Regions from separate parts of the Paenibacillus sp. BT-177 genome, predicted to be linked through region 1. Evidence: riboswitches for the same ligand, from Rfam matches in the RefSeq annotation. Region 1 holds a riboswitch; each other region holds the start of a gene.
The links. Region 1 has a riboswitch for glycine ahead of sdaAB (L-serine ammonia-lyase, iron-sulfur-dependent subunit beta). Riboswitches for the same ligand answer to the same signal wherever they lie in the genome.
Positions count from the first base shown of each region.

Region 2: linked by a shared signal. The riboswitch ahead of gcvT (glycine cleavage system aminomethyltransferase GcvT) and the one ahead of sdaAB (L-serine ammonia-lyase, iron-sulfur-dependent subunit beta) in region 1 are both predicted to bind glycine.
Region 3: linked by a shared signal. The riboswitch ahead of OIU26_RS16535 (alanine/glycine:cation symporter family protein) and the one ahead of sdaAB (L-serine ammonia-lyase, iron-sulfur-dependent subunit beta) in region 1 are both predicted to bind glycine.

Region 1 is NZ_JAOYTP010000011.1:13,127-20,325, forward strand. Features, by position in the region: gene OIU26_RS22620 (Ig-like domain-containing protein) at 1-1,580, shown strand, start outside; gene sdaAA (L-serine ammonia-lyase, iron-sulfur-dependent, subunit alpha) at 1,733-2,632, opposite strand; gene sdaAB (L-serine ammonia-lyase, iron-sulfur-dependent subunit beta) at 2,622-3,311, opposite strand; glycine riboswitch at 3,523-3,637, opposite strand; gene OIU26_RS22635 (ThuA domain-containing protein) at 3,852-5,456, shown strand; gene OIU26_RS22640 (ABC transporter ATP-binding protein) at 5,785-6,816, shown strand; gene OIU26_RS22645 (ATP-binding cassette domain-containing protein) at 6,794-7,199, shown strand, end outside.
Region 2 is NZ_JAOYTP010000001.1:1,224,900-1,232,098, reverse strand. Features, by position in the region: gene gcvPB (aminomethyl-transferring glycine dehydrogenase subunit GcvPB) at 1-312, opposite strand, end outside; gene gcvPA (aminomethyl-transferring glycine dehydrogenase subunit GcvPA) at 309-1,664, opposite strand; gene gcvT (glycine cleavage system aminomethyltransferase GcvT) at 1,788-2,888, opposite strand; glycine riboswitch at 2,968-3,064, opposite strand; glycine riboswitch at 3,065-3,164, opposite strand; gene gcvH (glycine cleavage system protein GcvH) at 3,557-3,955, shown strand; gene OIU26_RS05615 (PTS mannitol transporter subunit IICB) at 4,382-5,860, shown strand; gene OIU26_RS05610 (BglG family transcription antiterminator) at 5,944-7,199, shown strand, end outside.
Region 3 is NZ_JAOYTP010000005.1:61,611-68,809, forward strand. Features, by position in the region: gene OIU26_RS16530 (iron-containing alcohol dehydrogenase) at 1-1,110, shown strand, start outside; gene OIU26_RS16535 (alanine/glycine:cation symporter family protein) at 1,168-2,586, opposite strand; glycine riboswitch at 2,745-2,839, opposite strand; glycine riboswitch at 2,851-2,935, opposite strand; gene OIU26_RS16540 (glycoside hydrolase family 1 protein) at 3,104-4,561, opposite strand; gene OIU26_RS16545 (LacI family DNA-binding transcriptional regulator) at 4,772-5,743, shown strand; gene licT (BglG family transcription antiterminator LicT) at 5,977-6,825, shown strand; gene OIU26_RS16555 (beta-glucoside-specific PTS transporter subunit IIABC) at 7,051-7,199, shown strand, end outside.

The sequences.
Region 1 (7,199 bases):
CTATTACCGGCTATAGCACAGGGAAGGCGACAATCACAGGTAAATATGGCACGATGTCCGCTACGATTGCGGTGGATGTGGATCAGACGAATAAGCTGAAAGCCAGCGAAACCAATATTTTTCTCCGTTTGGATGAATCAAAAAAAATACAGGTATCTGCTGTGTACCCGGATGGTACGGTAACAGATATCACAGATAAAGCTGCTTGGACATCAAGCGATGAAAAAATTGCAACAGTGAATAAAGGAACGATTATGGCCATTGGAGCGGGTTCGGCTACAGTGACCGCTAAGTACGGAGATAAGACGGTTTCGATCAAGACAGATGTTGAAACCTCTAGATTTCTGGATTTAAGCGAGGACAAGCTCAGCTTGAATGCTAAGGAATCCAAAAAGCTCAAGCTGACCGCAACCTATGTAACAGGGACGGAAGAAGATATCACAAGTAAAGCAGAGTGGAAGTCCAGTAATGAAGATATCGCTTTTGTCAGCGGGGGAGAAGTCACAGGTTATAAAACAGGTGAGGCAACGATCACAGCTTCTTATGGCGGCAAAACAGCCACAGCTACCGTATCCGTAAACGTACCTGGTGATCTATCTTTGTCCTCTAAAACGGCAACGATAGATATTAATGAGGACTATACTGCGACTCTGACGGCTACTTATGCGGACGGGCGTAAGGAAGATGTTACAAAGGATGCAGAATGGACTTCAAGTGCGGAAGATATTGCTTCTGTGTCCAAGGGAACGATTACGGGTAAAGCGGCCGGTAAAGCGGTTATTACAGCGACCTATAACGGCAAAAAACTGACGATAAACGTACAAGTAGGCCTTGTAGACCGTCTGGAAACAGACTCGCGCGTAATTGCACTCGGTGCTCAGGAAACGAAGCAGCTGAAAGTATCAGGCGTTAAGAGTGGCGGTACAAAAACAGACGTAACCAAGGACGCCACTTGGACTACTAGCAATGTAAAAGTAGTTGAAGTTAGCGAAGGTTTGATCAAAGCTAATGCTAGCGGTAAGGCAACGATCACTGCTTCATATGGCAAGCAAACCATTACATTTACGGTAGAAGTAGACGTAGCACAAAAGATTGAAGCGGATGCCATTGCGTTATCACTGAAATCCGGGGATCAAAAAACGATTGCGATTGTGGTTAAATCCAGTGATGGTAAAGAAAAGGATGTTACAACCCAAGCTGAATGGAAAACGTCCAACTACAGGGTAGCCACCGTCAAAAAAGGTCAGGTTACCGCGATCAGCTACGGTAAAGCTAACATTCAGGCGAAGTTCGGCGGTAAGGTGATCAGCGTGCCTGTTGATGTTGATACGCTTAAATATCTGCAAACGGACGAAGTCGCCTTGACTTTGAAGGCAGGGCAGCTGGCTAAGGTTACGGCTACAGCCACGTATAAGGATGAGTCGGAGAAGGATGTCTCCAAGCCGGCTGTCTGGTCCTCGTCCAGAATTATTGTTGCGACGGTCAAAGACGGTAACATTAAAGCACAGGGCAAAGGCAAAGCTGTAATTACCGTGAAATATGCAGGTAAAATGACGAAGGTACAGGTAACTGTCCAGTAATCTGTAATCAATTGAAAAGAAAAGGAGCAAGCATGCGTCTAGGGACGACATGCTTGCTCTTTTTTTAAGGACGAATTCTCTTTCCCTTAATGTGTGGGAGAGATATTCGTTTTGTTTTGTAGAGGAAAAGTAGTTGGTTTAGAGCTTAGAAGCTACGACTTATCTTTCTTGGCCAGTGTGTTGCGTGTAAGGGATTCGGTCAAACGCTTGCCAGTCGGTGTCTGGGCCAAGCCGCCTTTGGCGGTCTCGCGGTGCTTTGACGGCATTGCGCTGCCGACTTCAAGCATCACGTCAATGACTTCGTCAGACGGAATGGCGCTGCGCACACCCGCCAAAGCCATATCCGCTGCGGCAAGTGCGGTCACGGCTCCCAGCCCGTTGCGCACGATACACGGAATCTCGACGAGTCCGGCGACGGGGTCGCATATCAGGCCGAGCGTGTTCTTGAGCGCTAGGCCTACGGCGTGAACGGCCTGCTCAGGTGTGCCACCGCGTAGCTCGACCATAGCGCCAGCGGCCATCCCGATGGCTGAACCAATCTCAGCCTGACAGCCTCCCTCCGCGCCGGAAATGAAGGAATTGTTGGCGATGACGTAGCCAATGGCTCCGGCTGCGAACAAGCCGTGCACCATATGCTCATCATCCCAGCCGAACCGCTCCTGCGCACTAATGAACACACCGGGGATGACTCCGCATGAACCTGCAGTGGGCGTGGCGACAATGCGCCCCATGGACGCATTAACCTCCGACACGGAGAGCGCATAAGCCATGGCGAGCGCGGAGGCATCGCCGGAGCAGGTTTCCCCTGTCCGCAGATATTCGGCTAAGCGCTTGCCGTCGCCGCCCGTTAATCCACTGCGGGATACGGTGTCTTGCGTCTGACCACGATGAACGGCCTCCTTCATGACTTCATAATAATCAGACATTTGGCGGAAAATTTCTTCTTCCGTTGTATTCGTCTCTTGTACCTGCTCTTGAATCATCAGGCGGCCAATCGTGGTGGATTCCTCCGCGCATATAGCGCTGATTTCATGCAGATGGCTAAATCGCATCAGATTCAGCTCCTTTTTTCAAATTAATCGTTTTAATTTCGTACATATGTGGTAAGGATCGTAGTTTTGCGATTAATTCAGCCGTAGGAGGACTGTCCGTTTCGATGGCTGTAAGTGCTTCTCCATCCCGACCTTTGCGATCCACGTGCATATAGGCAATGTTAATGTCAGCAGCGCCGAGCGCTGAAGTCACCGCACCTAATGTACCGGGCTTATCCGAGTGAAGAAGCACCAACGTAGACAGCTCTCCGGTCAGGTTGACTCGGAATTCGTTGAGCTGCTGGACATGGATGCTGCCACCGCCGATGGAGGAACCCAGCAGTGTACGCTGATCCTCACCCTTCCACAGCTCAAAACGGACGGTGTTCGGATGGGGGGCGGGTAGTCCGCTGACGGCAAATTCCACGGTCATCCCGGCCTGCTCCGCCCATTGCTCGGCATCTGGAATTCGGTGGTCGTCTGTATCGTAATTGAGCAGTCCTGCGATGAGCGCTAGGTCTGTACCGTGTCCTTTGTATGTGTCGGCGAAAGAGCCGTACAGTGTCATGCGGGCACGGTCAGGCTGCGTCCCGAGCCAGTGACGGGCAACGCGTGCAAGCCGCACCGCGCCTGCAGTGTGTGAACTGGAAGGTCCGGTCATGGCCGGACCGATAATGGAAAATACATCTTTGAAACGCATGGTGTGGCCCCCTGTATGTTCTAGTACCATAGTATATGGTATTTCCGCGTTTTTGCGCGGCTATGACGGTTCCTAATGCTGACGTACAATGTGAGCGCAAAAAAGGACAGGATAAGGAAGTTTCCCTTATCTCTGTCCTCGTTACCTGAGAGTTTCGTGCGGTGTCCTTACCGCCTTACCCCTTGGGTGGCTTGCGCTCTCTCCAGAGTTGCGTCAGATGACGATACATGGACCTGAGAGATTATCCGCCAGCCGGGTGTTGGCGTCTTGCTCCTTCGGTGCCGCCAGCGTGTAAGCCCCTGGACAGACTCTCCCGTCATCTTCATTCGCGTATACCGTTCTACATATCTTTCTTAGCGTAATGTATGCCGTGCTCGGTGTCAATCGCAGGGTTCAATTTTTACATAAACAGGCGAGTTTCCAATAAAAAAGATTAAAATTTACATAATTATGGATGAAATCAGGAAGGAATTAGAAGATTGATAGCTAATCTGATAGAGGACAAGCACATTTATGGAATTATAGGAGGGATATTGACGTATGGTAAAAGGCTTGCGGTTCACAGGTTCACGCTTGAAAGGGGTGCTGCATCTGGCAGCGATCGTATCGCTGCTGATCGGGATCTTCGTTCCATTCGGTCAGGTCAAAGCGGAGGGAGCACTGACAGTAGCCGAGGCACTCCAGCGCCAAGGCAGTGGAGGCACAGTGACGGTGGAAGGTTACATCGTCGGACATGCTACCGGATCGAAAACGGCTAATTTTTCTTCTCCGTTTGCGAATGATTTTAACGTACTGATTGCCGACCAGGCCAATGAACGTAGCACGTCTAATCTATTGGATGTACAGCTGACATCAGCGTACAGAGGGCAATTTGGGCTAACAGGCCATCCTGAGCTGATTGGCAGCAAAATCCGTGTGACGGGTACACTTGGCACCTACAATAATTTTGGTGGAGTGAAAAGTCCAAGCACTGTTGAACTGGTGAACGGAAGCGAGCCGGGGGAACCAGGTGAACCTGGCGAACCTGAACCTGGAAACCCGGGTCAACCCGGTACTACACTGCCGGATGGCAACGGCAAAAAGGTGCTGTTCGATAATACGCACGCACAGACGGCTGGGGCAGCAGATTGGGTCATTGAAGGCGCCTTCTCCGACTTTGCCAATGGATTGCGTAATGTAGGTTTTACAGTGGACCAACTGAACCGTCCCATTCCTTTTACTTATGGAGAACAGGCCATAACCTATGATAAGCTGCGCCAATATGATGTGTTCATCATCGGTGAAGCGAATGTTGCTTTTAAGGCATCCGAGCAGGCTGCCCTGCTGCAATATGTGAATAACGGGGGAAGTGTTTTCTTCATCTCCGACCACTATAATGCGGACCGTAACAAAAACCGTTGGGATTCCTCTGAGGTTATGAATGGCTACCGTCGTGGAGCCTATACTAATCCGGCCAAAGGGATGACTACAGAAGAAGCAGCATCACCGGCGATGCAGGGGTTAACTAGCTCCGATTGGCTGGCGACCAACTTTGGTGTTCGTTTCCGTTACAATGCGCTTGGCGACGTGAATGCTACGGACATTGTAGCCGCAGATCAATCCTTCGGCATTACCAAGGGTGTACGCTCGATTGCCATGCATGCGGGATCTACGCTGGCTATTATTGATCCTACCAAAGCCAAAGGAATTGCCTATATCCCTACAGGTACGAAAAAATGGGGTAATGCTGTAGACCATGGTGTCTATAACGGTGGAGGCCGTGCGGAAGGGCCTTATGCTGCGATCTCCAAGGTGGGTCAAGGCAAGGCAGCATTTATCGGTGATTCTTCCCCTGTAGAAGATGCTACACCGAAATATGCGCGTGAAGAAAACGGACAGTCGAAAAAGACATATGATGGTTTCAAGGAAGTGGACGATGCCACCTTCCTGGTGCAAACGGTCCAGTGGCTTGCGTGGAAGCAGGACTACACCAAATTATCCGATGTGGCAGGTTTAACGCTGGATCAACCGACGAAGCTTCTGCCGTTTGAGGAGCCTGCGGCTTCCACAGAACCGCAACCCGAGCCTTGGTCTGCTCCAGCAGCAGGCTACAAATGGTACGATCCAAAAACGTTCAAGTCGGGCTCTTATGGAGCGGCTTCGTAATAAACGTAAAGAATTCAGTGTGAGCGGTTGGGTGCTAGTTTGCCGTTTGATCCTCTGTAGGGGATCAAACGGCTTTTTTGTGATGAAAATTAACCTGTGGTTGGTTATTTGATTACATTTTGTGCCAGGAAAGTCGCGCTACTGCTGGATCATTGATTTTTTAAATGATGTTGATAGCATAATCTTAATTGATATATCCATATACTGGTGATAGGATGTATTCAAATTATTCCGACAAAAACGGTATGTAATGTTCATGAGAGGTTTTAAACATCAAACATGGTGAGAATAAGCGGGACAAGACCATGGAGAATGGAGGAAGCGCGCATTGAATATCAAACCTGTGTTGGAGATTAAGGGATTATCCGTATCTTTTCGCATCAAGGATCAATATCACCCCGCAGTCGACCATCTGGATCTGACGGTCAATCCCAATGAAGTGCTGGCTGTAGTCGGAGAATCCGGTTGTGGCAAAAGCGCGCTGGCACTTTCGATCCCACAACTGCATGACATGGAGCGAACACGTGTCGAAGGAAAGGTTCTTTTTAAAGGCACGGATCTGATCCGTCTCTCCTCAGGGCAAATGAATAAAATCCGCGGAGCGGGCATTGGCATGATCTTTCAGGACCCGCTGACAGCACTTAACCCGTTAATGTGCATTGGTAAGCAGATCGAGGAAAATCTCGATTATCATACGTCCCTATCTACGAAGCAAAAAAGGGAACGTGTACTGGAGCTACTGGAAAGCGTGGATATACCCAACCCCGTACGTGTGTATGAACAGTATCCGCATGAACTTTCAGGAGGGATGCGCCAGCGTGTGATGATCGCGATTGCCATAGCTTGCCGACCCTCTCTTATTATTGCAGATGAGCCGACGACTGCGCTCGATGTAACCATTCAATCGCAAATTCTTGACTTGCTCAAACAGCTTCAACAGGAGACCGGAAGCGGAATTATTCTGATTACGCACGATCTTGGCGTTGTGGCCGAAGTAGCCGACCGTGTGGTGGTCATGTATGCCGGAGAAATCGTGGAGAGCGCTGATGTTTTTGAATTATTTCGGCATCCACAGCATCCGTATACGCGTTCCTTGCTAGCCTCCATGCCGGGATCGCATACCAAGGGAGAACCGCTGCATGTCATCGGTGGTATTGTTCCCTCCTTGCAAGATATTCCTCGCAATAGCTGTCGCTTTGCTTCGCGTATTCCTTGGATTCAGCAGAGAATGCATGAAGACCATCCCCGATTAAGTGAAATTTCTCCCGGCCATTGGGTCCGCTGTACATGTTACCAACATTTTCATTTTGAAGATGAGACAAAGGGAGAGGCTGCTCATGGCACTACTAGAGATAAATGATTTGAAGGTTCATTATCCGGTGCGCGGCGGTTTTTTCCAGCGTGTCGTTGATCAGGTAAAAGCAGTGGATGGCGTGTCGATCAGCATAGAGGCAGGCCAAACATACGGGCTAGTAGGAGAATCCGGCTGTGGAAAGACGACGACAGGAAGAACGATTATCGGCCTGAATAAGCTGACGAGCGGACAGATTCTTTTTAATGGCAAGGATCTTACGGCTCTGAGTCGTAATAACCGCCATCCGCTGCGTAGAGACATTCAGATGATTTTTCAGGACCCCTATTCTTCGCTTAACCCGCGCAAGCGCATATTGGATGTCATTGCTGAACCACTGCGAAACTTTGAAAGGCTGAGTAATGAGGAAGAACGGCGGAAAGTACAGATGC
Region 2 (7,199 bases), on a different contig from region 1:
AACATCCTCATTCACCTTCGGATTGTATTTCATCGTACACGAGCCAAGCGGATAAAATCCGTTGTCGACGCCGAAATTGCGCTGGGACAGGGCGGTATAATGGCGAATAACATCTACTTCGTATACCTCGGGTAATGCCGCAGGTTGGCTGCGCAGCGCATAATCCGGCAAAAGCTCTGCCACCGGGCGACGGGGAACGTCGCAATCGGGAAGGGAATAAGCGATGCGACCCGGACGGCTCAATTCAAAAATGAGCGTTTGATCGTGTTCCTTTAACAGTTCTTGTTTCTGATCCTGTCCGGTGTGTGTCATAGCAATCCCCCCAAGGTGTGTACAAATTGGTCAATCTCTTCTTTGGTTCTTTGCTCCGTCACGGCAATCAGCATGTGACCAGCAAGTTCCTCATAGTCCCGGCCCAAATCGTAGCCAGCGATAAATCCGGCAGCTAGCAGCTCGGCCTGGAGTTTGCTCATATCTGTACCCTCAGGCAGTTTAAGGGCAAACTCATTAAAGGTTGGTGCATTAAACGAGGTAGATACACCTTTCAAGCTCAGCAATTGCTCTAACGCATAACGGCTTTTATGCAAATTTAGCTCGGCTACTTCCTTGATCCCCTGTCTACCCATGACAGACAAATATACAGATGCAGATAAAGCGAGCAACGCTTGATTGGAGCAAATGTTAGACGTGGCCTTTTCGCGGCGGATATGCTGTTCCCGCGCTTGTAAGGTCAGCACGAAGCCGCGTTTGCCGTTACGGTCTGTGGTTTGGCCTACGATACGCCCAGGGATACGGCGCATATGCGCCTGGGAAACGGCGAAGTAACCGCAGGTCGGACCGCCGAGGGAGGACGAGATCCCAAGTGGCTGCGCGTCTCCTACAACAATATCCGCGCCTTGCTTACCAGGGGTCTCTAGCAAGCCTAGTGCCAGTGGATTGGCACTAACAACCATAAGCCCTTGATGCGCATGGATGAGGTCAGCCATCGGCTTCAGATTTTCCACGGCTCCGAAAAAGTTGGGATTTTGGATCAAAACAGCCGCCGTCTGTTCCGATACGGCCGTGGCTAGTACATCGACATCCGTTACGCCATCCGAACAGCCGATTTCCACAATGTCCAAATCCAATCCGCGTGCATAGGCTGCCAATACCTGACGTGCCTCTGGATGGACAGACCTTGATACGATAAGCTGTTTACGACGCGTGGCGGAAGCGGCCAATGAGCCCGCTTCCGCCAGAGCTGTAGCCCCATCGTACATGCTGGCATTAGCTACCGCCATACCTGTCAATTCGCAAATATACGACTGGAATTCAAAAATGGCTTGCAGCTCGCCCTGGCTTACTTCCGGCTGATAGGGGGTGTAGGCTGTGTAAAATTCGGAACGTGAGGTGATGTGTTGGATAACGGATGGAATATGATGATCATAAATACCTGCACCAAGAAAGCTGGCATGTGTATCTGTATTGGCGTTTCGTCCGGCCAGCTCGGTCATGTGGCGGGTTAAGGCTCTTTCGTCGAGCCGAGAGGAAAGAGGGAGTTCCCCTTGGTATCGAATAGCCTCTGGAATGTCACTGAATAAATCATCAATGGATGATACGCCCACCACACGCAGCATTTCGGTTTGGTCTTGTTCGGTCATGGGGAGATAGCGATGCTGCTTCATAGGTTCTGGCTCCTTTCGAAAAGCAAAATTTAGATAGTAAATTAGCTAATACATAGTCGTAATTGGAAAATCCAGAATTTTATTTCTGACATGATCGCTTTTTTAGAATGAAGAGGATTAAGATCAGCGTAGCCGTTTATAAAAGGGGGCTGGGACCACTTCCGCACGCAGGCGTTTACCACGAATTTCGACCTCCAGCGGTGTCGATAGGGTGCTAAAACGACTGTCCACCAGGGCCAGCCCCAGATTACGCTTCAAGGTGGGCGATTGAGTACCCGTTGTGACCTCACCGATGTGTTGACCTTCAGCGAACACCGGATAATGAGCGCGCGGGATACCGCGGTCAATCATTTCCAGCCCGATCAACTTGCGAGGAATTCCTTGTTCTTTTTGACGTTGCAGTGCTTCCCTGCCGATAAAATCTCCTTTGTTCAACTTGACGAAGAAACCTAAACCAGCCTCAAGCGGTGAAATTGTGGCAGATAACTCCTGTCCGTACAACGGTAGCCGTGCCTCGAAGCGCAGCGTATCGCGAGCACCAAGTCCAGCGGGAATCAGTCCATACGATTCACCGCAACGAAGCAAACCATCCCACACGGCGGGTGCTTCCTCAGCAGAGATATAAAATTCAAAACCGTCTTCGCCGGTATATCCAGTTCGCGAGACAAGTGCTTTTGCTCCGAACAATTGCACGTTCTCATGGAATCGGAAAGATGCCAGATTCGTAATATCTGTATCTGTCACGGCTGCGGTAATACGTGCTGCTTCCGGTCCTTGTAATGCCAGCAATGCTATCGCATCAGACACATTCTCCAGATGAACCGATGCTGGTACGTGGCGTATGAGCCAATCCCAATCTTTGTCGATGTTGGAGGCATTCACAACGAGCATGTAGCGCTCTGGTCCTTTGCAATATACAAGCAAGTCATCCACTACGCCTCCATCGGGGTAACACAGGAGTGAATATTGTGCTTGGCCCGGTTCCAAATGGCTGACATCATTTGTGGTTACCTGTTGCAAAAAAGCCTCAGCTTCTTTGCCTTCAACCAAGAACTCGCCCATATGCGATACATCGAATAAACCTGCACGTTGTCGGACGGCCTCATGCTCCTTTTGAATGCCGCTAAACTGAACGGGGAGTTCCCACCCGCCAAAGTCAATACAACGAACCCCGGGCTGCGTCCCGTAGGACGAATATAGTGGTGTTCTTCGCAAATTAGACATTTTTCCACTCCTATCCAGTGTAATCGGCTAAACAAAAAAGACAGGCTAAAAGAAACGTATAGACGGCAGTCCATACTCTTCTTTCAGCTCTGTCCTTGATACCAGAAAGTTACCCCGGTGTGAACCAGGTTTCCCCTTGGGTGATCCGCTCTTTTCACGGATGCTCTCCAGAGATGCGTCCGGCAGAGGTCCTTTTGCCTGAGAGATTCACCTGCAATGCAAGTTTACTCCTTCGGCGCTACCTTTTGGATCAACGGTATGTTACCCGGTTTTGCAGATAACAACTTGATCCGATTCGCGTGCCCAACTGTCTCACAAACGACAACAGCGATGCGAATATTTTTGGTAGTCTCTCCCTCCGCGTTCATCCGCGTTTGCAGTTGTCGAGGTATTTTCAAAAGCAATTACTATAACCCATTAATACGCAAATCCATTCAAAATGTCAATAAAAATGTCATATAAAACAATATGAAAAACATTTATTGTATAAATAAGGATATGTAAGCGTTTGTTACAAGTTATCATTTTTTATAGACTGCGCTATATTAGTTGGTATGGAGTATTTTTGTTAGTATTATTGACATGGATGTTCTTGTTGTCATAATCTTAACTTGTCTAATACAGGTGATCAAAAGCATTTTATTCATGTGGAAGTGAGGCGAAGCAGGATGAGTGAAGTGAAACAGCAACTTTGGTATACAGACGAACATGAGTGGGTTCAGCGCACAGTGGATGGGACGTTGCGGATCGGCATTACAGACTTTGCACAGCATCAATTGGGTGATATTGTTTTTGTGGAATTACCTGGGGCGGGAACAACGATTGGACAGGGGACGGAGATTGGTACAATTGAATCGGTGAAGACCGTATCCGATCTTTTTGCTCCGGTGACGGGAACCGTTTTGAAAGTAAATGAAGCTCTGGAAAGTACACCTGAGCTGGTGAATGAATCACCCTATGAAGAGGGTTGGATGATCGAAGTAGAGATGGGCAATGATGTCGAGAAAGCTCTGAGCAAGCTGCTGTCTGCGGATCAGTACGAGCAGTTGATTTCGGATGAACAATAATGAGCAATATAAGATGGAATATTAGCGCTTTATTCTAAATTTTTATATGGATATTGAATTGAATAAAAGCATCGTTAGTCCGCTCGTTTTGTGTATAAAATAGTCGCTATGATCTGACATGGCGGCTATTTTTTTGTTGTCTTTTAGAAGACGTAATTACGTCAATTTATTAGATTTAGAGGTGAGCTCCTCTATATAAGGTGCAGATTTACAGCACTGTTTTTTCGACTAATTTCTATTGTTATCGGTCATATTAAGAAGAATTATGCAGGTATAATACGTTGTCCGTTATTTTAAATTTAAATGTTGTCATCAACGTTCATGACGAAAGTACGTTTTCATTTCGTTGATGAAGAGAGCGCTGTCATTTAGTATGAATTTTAAGAAAAGGTAGTGATGCTAGTTACTCACAAGGAGGATATGAATATGAGCACAGTGGACACAAAGTCCAGTTCAAGCGGTGGCGCTCGTGTCGCCGTACAGCGTTTTGGCCGTTTTCTCAGCGGTATGGTTATGCCCAATATGGGAGCCTTTATTGCGTGGGGATTAATTACAGCACTTTTTATTCCGACCGGGTGGTTCCCGAATGAGGGGTTTGCACAACTGGTTGACCCGATGAAAAATTATTTGCTGCCGCTGTTGATCGGTTACACGGGAGGCACAATGATTCACGGACAGCGTGGAGGTGTGATCGGTGCCATTATGACGATGGGTGTCATTGTGGGGGCCGATATCCCGATGTTCCTGGGTGCGATGGTAGCTGGTCCGCTGGCTGCATGGATATTGAAGAAGTTCGATAAGGCCATTGAGGGCAAAGTCAAATCAGGTTTTGAAATGCTGGTCAATAATTTCTCGGCTGGGATTATCGGTGCCATTCTAGCACTACTAGCGCATGTGGCGATCGGCCCGGTCGTGCAAACCATCAGTCAAGTGTTGTCGACAGGGGTACAGTTCCTCGTGAACGCAGGGCTACTACCGCTTGTCAATCTCATTATTGAGCCCGGAAAAGTATTATTTCTCAACAACGCACTGAATCATGGAGTATTGAGTCCGATTGCGCTGGAGGAAGCTGCAAGAACAGGAAAATCCGTTTTGTTCATGCTTGAATCCAATCCTGGCCCGGGACTCGGTATTTTGCTGGCCTATTGCCTGTTCGGTAAAGGCTCTGCGAAGTCGTCTGCTCCTGGTGCAGTCATTATTCATTTTTTCGGCGGGATTCATGAAATTTATTTCCCTTATATTTTGATGAAGCCGATTCTGATTCTCGCTGCTATAGCAGGGGGTGTTGTGGGAACCTTCTGTTTTATGTTGACAGGTGCCGGACTGGTTGCTGCTCCTTCACCAGGCAGTATCATTGCTTACTTCCTGATGACACCCAAAGGCGGATATTTGCCGATGCTGAGCGGAGTAATCGCAGCTGCGGTCGTATCCTTTGCGGTTGCCGCAGTATTACTCAAAACTGGTAAGCAAAAGGAAGAGGGGCTGGAGGAAGCTGCATCCCGTCTGAAAGATATGAAAAATCAAAGCAAGGGTGCAAGTGCTAACGCCACTGTAATGGAAGATAACCGCGCATCCGATCGTGCTGCCGAGATTGCCGCAGATCGAACGCTTAAGGATAAATCCGAGGTGAATAAAATTGTCTTTTCCTGTGATGCAGGTATGGGTTCAAGCGCCATGGGAGCCTCAATTTTGCGCAAAAAAATGAAACAGGCGGGCGTGGGCGTTACGGTAACGAATACGGCAATCAGTGAAATTCCACAGGATGCGGATATTGTCATTACACAAAAAACGTTGACAGACCGGGCTAAAACGGTAGCCCCGAATGCTGAGCACATTTCCATTGACAATTTCCTGAAGAGCCCTGAATACGAAGCGCTGGTTGAACGGCTGAAATCCGATTCTTAATCCCCATAAAGTCAGGCCGGCTGTATACAGTTTGTATTTCCTGCTGGAAGGGATGAGAGCTTGGGAAGGAACGGTATGCGCTTATGAATATTACGAAACGACAATCTGACATCGTAGAGTATCTTTTGGAGCAGCCCCAAGAGGTTACGGCCGGGGAAATTGCTGAGAAGATCAATGTCAGCACAAGGACGGTTCATCGGGAACTTGGCGCAGTTGAATGTTGGTTGGCGGCTCATGAGGTAAAGCTGGAGAAAAAATCAGGGATCGGTATTTTTGTGGATGCCGACCCGATTCAGCTTGCAAGTCTGCGGGAGCAATTGCTGCATACGAAGTCAGACGAATACTCGGCTGAGGAGAGAAAAATTGTAGTTCTGTGCATGCTGCTGGATACACAGGAGCCGATCAAGCTGCTGGCGCTAGCATCGGATTTGAAAGTCACAGTAACTACGGTCAGTCATGATCTGGACGAATTACAAGGCTGGATCGAAGATCGAGGGCTCATGCTTGTGCGCAGACGGGGATACGGTGTCGAGATTACAGGACGGGAGATAGACAAAAGACGGGCGATTTCTGAGCTTGCTCTCGAATATTTGGATGAATCGGATCTGTTTTCCGGAGAGGAGCTTCGTCCCGTAACACGTGTCACAGAAAAATTGCTGGAGATGATTGGCAGAGAGAACCTGCTAACCGTGGAGAATGCCCTCTGGCAGCCTCATGATCAATGGCTGAAAAACATGGTGGAAAGCAAATATATGGAACTGCTGATTCAAATTTGCGTTTCTCTGGCACGTCTGCGCCTTGGGTACGTTGTGGATCATCGTCTCTCGTATTCGAAAACAGATTCAGAGGATAATATCATGCTGCGCACAGCTATGGTGGAGCGCATATGCGCAGAGTTGTCAGCGGCGCTGGATATTGAATTTCCAGAACCGGAACGATGTTATTTCGGGTTGCTGTTCCGTGATGCTGAGGATCATTCCACCCGCTTGCTGCCACTGGATGATCTTGTACTGCTGGAGTCGGTTCATGAGTTGATTCGTCGTGTAGAGGCAGAGACAGGCACACCATTAGCAGAGGATCGTGTCCTGCGTGAAGGGCTAATTGCCCATATGGCTCCAGTATTCAAACGTTTGAGGGAAGGGAGAGCGATCCGCAACCCTCTCCTTCAGCAAATCCGCAAGGATTACGGCAGCTTGTTCGACTCGGTCAAAAAGGCTGCGGCGGATATGACAGAAATGGAAGTACCAGATGAAGAGATCGGATTTCTGGTCATGCATTTTGGCGCTTCGTTGGAGCGGCTGCGACAATTGCAGCGGGAGGTTCGAGCAATCGTAGTCTG
Region 3 (7,199 bases), on a different contig from region 1:
TTGCAGCAAGAGCTGTTGAATTACGGCAAAAACATTTTGCTGGTATATGGAGGCGGAAGTGTCAAGCGAAATGGTTTGTATGAACAGGTATTAAACGCGTTAGAGCCTCTGTACCTCAACATTCATGAATTGGCGGGCGTTGAACCCAATCCGCGCTTGTCTACCGTTAAGAGGGGCATCGAGATTTGCCGAAATGAAAAAATAGACTTCCTGCTTGCAGTTGGCGGCGGAAGCGTTATTGATTGCACCAAAGCCATCGCAGCAGGGGCTGAATATGACGGCGATGTGTGGGATATTATCAACAAAAAACATATGCCAACCCAGGCTTTGCCCTTCGGTTCCATCCTTACACTCGCCGCCACGGGTTCGGAAATGAATCCGGATTCTGTCATCACCAGCTGGGAAACGAACGAGAAATACGTGTGGGGCAGCGCGGTGACGCATCCTAAATTCTCCATCTTGGACCCGAAAAACACCTTTTCTGTGCCACGTGATCAGACGGTTTATGGCATGGTGGATATGATGAGCCACGTCTTTGAACAGTACTTTCACAATGTTAAAAATACACCGCTGCAAGATCGTATGTGCTTTTCCGTGCTGCAAACCGTGATTGAGGCGGCACCTAAGCTGCTGGTGGATTTGCACAACTATGAGCATCGCGAAACGATATTATATGCTGGGACGATTGCCCTGAACGGTACGCTGCAAATGGGCTACTTCGGGGATTGGGCTTCGCATACCATTGAACATGCACTATCTGCTGTATATGATATTCCTCATGCTGGCGGTCTAGCGATTCTGTTTCCCAACTGGATGAGACATACAGTGGATCAGGATGCTGCACGCATGAAGCGGCTGATGCTCAGTATGTTCGACTTGGACACTGTAGGTAAAACTGACAGAGAAATTGCCTTGGAAGGTATTGACCGTCTAAGTGCGTTCTGGACAAGTCTTGGTGCCCCTTCTACCCTGGCCGATTACAACATTAATGATGAACAATTGGAAAACATCGCAAGCATTGCGGCCCGTGAAATGGAGCACGGAGGTTTCGGTAATTATCAAAAGCTGAAACAGGAAGATATTTTAGCTATTTTGCGTGCATCGTTATAACAATTAAAAGGGAGTGTCCTCAAGCCTGTGATGGCTGAGAGCACTCCCTTTTATTATTTATGAATTGATCGTTTGTCCTTTTTCTTCTACTTGAATAGCCGCCCCTACATTGGCACCTGCAAGAATGCCCTTTTTCTTATTAGGGTACAAAGAGTTCATATAGGTTCGGGTTTCTGCAACGACAATGCCTGACAAGCCGAGCAGTGCAATCAGGTTCGGAAAAGCCATCATTGCGTTAAAAATATCTGCCAGCAGCCAAATCGCATCCAATTTAATGAACGCGCCCCCGCCAACCAGTACAATGAACAAATAACGATAAGGCTTGATCCACTTGACCCCAAGCAAATATTCAACACAGCGTTCTCCGTAATAGTTCCAGCCGAGCATGGTGGTGAATGCGAACATAATCAGGATGATGGTGAGCAGTTCTGCTCCCAGCGGAAATGCACTGGAAAATGCTTGCTGAGTCATCAAGCCTGCATCGGTAGGCCCGCTCCACACCCCGCTAACCAGTAACGTCAACCCGGTCATCACACAAATAACCATCGTATCAATAAATACGCCTGTCATGGAAATCAGCCCTTGTTCTGCAGGCCATTTGGTTTTGGCAGCTGCGGCTGCAATCGGTGCGCTCCCCAATCCAGCTTCGTTGGCAAAAATACCTCTGGCTACCCCACTGCGCATGGCCAGCATAATCGTAGCTCCTGCAAATCCGCCGGTTGCCGATGTAGTTGAAAATGCCGAATGAAGCACAAGCGCAATTGCGGCAGGAAGTTGGTCAGCAAATCGAATCAGTACAATGATACAAATTAATACATACAGGCCTGTTTTAAAAGGAACGACCTTCGTCGATACCTTGGCAATGCTTTTGAGTCCACCAATGGTCACAAGACCTGTAAGGACAGCAATTGTCAGCGCCGTTACAATCGGCGGAACGCCAAAACTGTTTTCAGTCGAAGATACAATCGCCTTGACCTGAGGGAATGTTCCAATTCCGAACAACGCTACCAGCATCCCTGAAAAAGCAAACAGCATCGCCAACGGTTTAAAACGGCGTCCCAGGCCTTTTTCAATATAATACATCGGGCCGCCGGAAAATTGTCCATTCCGATCCTTCACCCGGTATTTTACCGCAAGTACACCTTCCGCATATTTCGTCGCCATCCCAAAGAAGGCTGCAACGACCATCCAGAACAAGGCACCCGGCCCGCCCAGCTTAATGGCTGTCGCTACACCGACAATACTTCCTGTACCGACGGTAGCCGCCAATGCCGTACTCAAAGCCGCAAAACTACTTACATCCCCGCTACCTTCATTCGGGGCCTTACCGATGAGCTTGATCGCGAGGGGCAGGCGGAATACCTGCAACATTTTTAGACGTATGGTCAGCCATAACCCCGTTCCCATAACAAGGATGATGAGAGGCGCCCCCCATATCCAACTGCTAATCGTTTCTAACACATGTACCAAATTCATTTCAACCCGCTCCTCCAGCATAGTAGAAAACAAAAAAGAGTCAAATCTGTTGATTCGACTCCTGGAGAGGTTAAAGGCACGAAAAAATACAACCATCTTGTGCAGGATTTCACCTCTAAAAGCTTATAAAAAGCCTAGGGCTATCCCTGTCACAGGTTATTCGCGTCTCTGTCCTTTTGCCTGAGAGTTTAAGCAGATGTGATCTGCGGTGCACCTTCGGCGCCCAATTAAGGGTCTCTCCAGAGTTCTGTCCGTTTACGGTCCCTGCTCGTTGCTGTAAATCAGCCTAAGCACCTGAGAGTTTTGCCCCTTCGGTTGGAACTTTCATTCCATCTCCCGCAAACATCAACCAGACATATGAAATTTTTATTCATTATACAGAAAAATTTCAGCTTATTACAAGTGAAAAATTTGTGAAGCCCTCGGAAAGAATCAATAGAGTGTCTATACAAAAAGCGGGTACAGCAGATTGCATCCTGAGGATTTTCTCTGCTGTACCCGCCAAAACGATATGGAATTATAATTCTTCACCGTTGGTTGCTATCACATTTTTATACCAGTTAAATGAGTCCTTTTTGGAGCGTTGAAGCGTTCCGTTACCGTCATCATCCAGATCAACGTAAATAAATCCGTAGCGCTTGGACATTTCGGACGTAGACATGCTCACAAGGTCGATAGGTCCCCAGCTGGTGTAACCAATCAGATCAACACCGTCAGCAATCGCTTCCTTCATTTGGGCAATATGCTGACGCAAGTAATCAATGCGATACGTGTCATGCACAGAGCCGTCTTCTTCTACCTTATCATACGCACCCAGGCCATTTTCCACGATGAACAGTGGCTTTTGATAGCGATCATAAAACGTATTCAGTGTAACACGCAGGCCGATCGGATCGATCTGCCATCCCCAGTCGGAGGACTGCAAATACGGATTTTTCACACCGCCTATCAGGTTCCCTGCTGCCTTTTCGCCTTCTGGCCCTGCCGATACGGTCAAGGTCATATAGTAACTAAATGAGATAAAATCGACCGTGTTATTTTTCAAAATTTCGGCATCGCCGGGTTCTGTCTGGATCACAATATTATTTTCTTCAAAATAGCGGTTCATATAGTTGGGATATTCCCCACTAGCATGCACATCCGTAAAGAACAGGTTCATTTGATTTTCATGCTGTGCTTTCAGGATATCTTCTGGGTTACACGTATGTGGGTAGCTTTCAATGCGGGCCAGCATACAGCCGATCTGAGCGCCCGGAATGATCTCATGTCCCCGTTTGGTCGCCAATGCACTTGCTACAAATTGATGGTGCAATGCTTGATATATCGCTTGTTGCTTGTTTTCTACACGGTCAATAACCACACCGCCGCCTGTAAACGGGCTCATAGTCATGACATTAATTTCGTTAAAGGTCAGCCAGTATTTTACTTTATCCTTATAGCGTGTAAATACCGTTTCGGCATATTTTACGTAATGATCCACGACTTCGCGTCCCAACCAGCCATTATATTTCTGTGTCAAACCTAGCGGTGTTTCATAATGCGACAGTGTTACCAAAGGCTCAATACCATACTTGCGCAGCTCATCGAATACATTGTCGTAGAATTGCAATCCTGCTTCATTCGGCTCGGCATCATATCCATTCGGGAAAATCCGCGACCAGTGGATGGACATCCGGAATACTTTAAAGCCCATTTCTGCAAACAAGGCAATATCTTCTTTGTAGTGGTGGTAAAAGTCCACACCTTCACGCTTTGGAAAACGGGCGTTTACCTTCCCTGCCAAGATGTCCTCCAGTCGTTCGGACGAAATTTCTATAGCATGATCGTTCTTACGTTCTGATTTAGGTACATAGGCTATCATGTCTGCGCTGGACAGACCTTTTCCATCTACGTCAAAAGCACCTTCCAATTGGTTGGCTGCAGTTGCCCCGCCCCAGAGGAAGTTTTTCGGGAATCCTTTTAGCGTCTTCGTCATGGTATGAAAACCTCTTTCCTTAATTTAATGTTTTCACTTTAGTCAGTAACCCGTCAGGTGCTGCAATGCGAATCCATAACTAACGGTAACCGTTCTCCTTTGAAATGCATCGACAGATGCTTTAAAATAGACGTAATGCCCTCATAAGCATCCTAATTGTTGTAACGCGTTTCATGTCAAGTATTTTTTTCTTAGGTGAGGAGAAGCATCATGTCGAATCTTGATCAAATTGCAAAACTGGCGGGCTTTTCCAAAGCTACGGTATCCAGAGTGTTAAATCAGTCCCCCCATGTAAGCCACGAAACCAGAACTAAAATTTTGAAAATCATGCAGGAATTGGATTATGTTCCTAATCGGAATGCGATTTCTTTATCCAAGGGCCAAACGCTTCAGATTGGTATCATCACATCAACTATTAATGAAATTGTTCTGGCATTTCTGGACAGCTTTGTAGAAATCGCAGGACAATATGAATTTCAAACCATTATTTATACTTCGGGAGAAGACAAAAAGAAAGAGCTTCAAGCTTTCGAGGATTTAAAAAGAAAAAGAGTCGATGCGCTGGTTATCATTTCCTGCGTGAATGACACTGATTTTTTGAGTACTTATTGCAAATATGGACCGATCGTGGCATGGCAGCGAATGGAGCATACCGATATTCGCTCCGTCGCAATGGATCAGTATGAAGGATATATGTTAGCGCTCAAACATTTGATACAAAAAGGCTATACACGTATAGCCAATGCTTTTGGTCGTCCAAGCAGCATCAATACTCACAGCAGACAACGAGCTTATGAGCAGATCATGAGTGAACACAATCTGCCAGTGTTGCAGCACTGGAACTATTCTTCTATTTATAACATTCGTGACGGCGAACAGGTTGTGCGCAATTTATTACAGCATCGTGAGGAATTTCCGGAGGCTATTTTGTGTGCAAACGATTATGTAGCAGTGGGCATTCTCTGCGAAGCGCGCAGACAATTGCTGAAGGTACCAGAAGATCTGGCGATTATTGGGTTTGATAACACGGAGCTGGCGCACACGATGGGAATTACAACGGTTCAAAATCCCATTATGGCTCAGGCACAAAATGCTTTTTTCATGCTTTCTCCTCAGCTGATTGGACGCCAAATGGAGCTTCATTCGCTGGAGTACAGCCTCATTGAGCGTACGACCACTTAAAGTTACTGTTGACTCGCAAACTAGGCAAATGGGCGTTAATATAAAATATTTTTTGTCGAAAGAGAATAAAATATGTTGAAATCGCTTTTTTTTGTGCTACAATAGCACTATATCGAAGGATTGTGACCGGTGATGCGGGCAATGCCTGAGTTCAATTGAGTGCTATTGCTAACAATAGTATTGAATTGTGCTTGGGCATTTTTTATTGGTAAAGGATGGGAGGGGGAACTTCAATGATTATTGAGAAGGTGCTCAATAACAACGTCCTGTTGACTAAAAATGATAAAGGCAAAGAGGTTATCGTCATGGGAAGAGGTATTTCCTTCAAAAAGGTGGCTGGCGACCAAGTCGATGATCATAAAATAGATAAGATTTTCATGTTAAATGAAAACGAGTTCACGGCCAGACTAACTGAGCTGCTGAACGATATTCCCGTGTCTCATCTGGAGGTCGTGAATGAAATCGTGACCCATGCAGCAGAAGTGCTGGATACGGAGTTAAGTGATAACATTTATTTAACATTGACCGACCATATTCATTTTGCCATACAGCGGGAAGAAAAAGGATTAGCACTCAAAAACGCGATGCTGTATGAAATTAAACGCTTTTACAAAAAAGAATTTGCAGTTGGACTGGATGCTCTGCAAAAAATAGAAAATACGCTCGGTGTAAAATTGGGCGAAGACGAAGCGGGATTTATTGCATTGCATATGGTGAATGCACGGATCGACGGTAACGAGATGAAGGCTACACTGAAAATGACCGAGATTGTCCAACACATATTGAACATTATTACGTATCATTATGGGATTGTGCTGGATGAGTCTTCTTTTAGCTATTCGAGATTTTTGACCCATTTGCAATATTTTGCAATGCGAGTGATTCGCAAAGAGGTTATTCACAGTGGTGAAGAATTTTTGTACAACCAGGTAAAGCAAACATATACCGAAGCTTTTGCTTGTGCCCAAAAAATTAATGAATATCTGGAAAAAACATATGATCAATATTTAAGCAAGGATGAATATGTATATCTAACGATTCACATTCATCGGGTAACTGAGCGTAATAACATATCAGGCTAAAAACTTCATATCCTCATCGTTCATGGATTGTGACTGGTAAGGCAGGCAAAACCTAAACTGATGGTGAAATCAACGTTCCCTCATAGAAGGAGTGCGTCGTTTTCACCACGAGTTTAGGTTTTTCTTGTTTACAAGGTTATAAAGATGCACGCCGGCGCATCTTAGCAACAGCTGTAAACGGTAAATCCTATCAGTAGCAAGAATAACACTTAAGGAGTTCTGAACATGAGTGATAAAGAGCTATCCAAAAAAATAGTGACTCTCGTTGGCGGCGAAGAGAATGTCAATTCGGTATTTCATTGCGCTACACGCTTGAGATTTAAATTAAAGGATCGCACAAAAGCGGACAAAGCTGCACTGGAAGCTACGCCTGG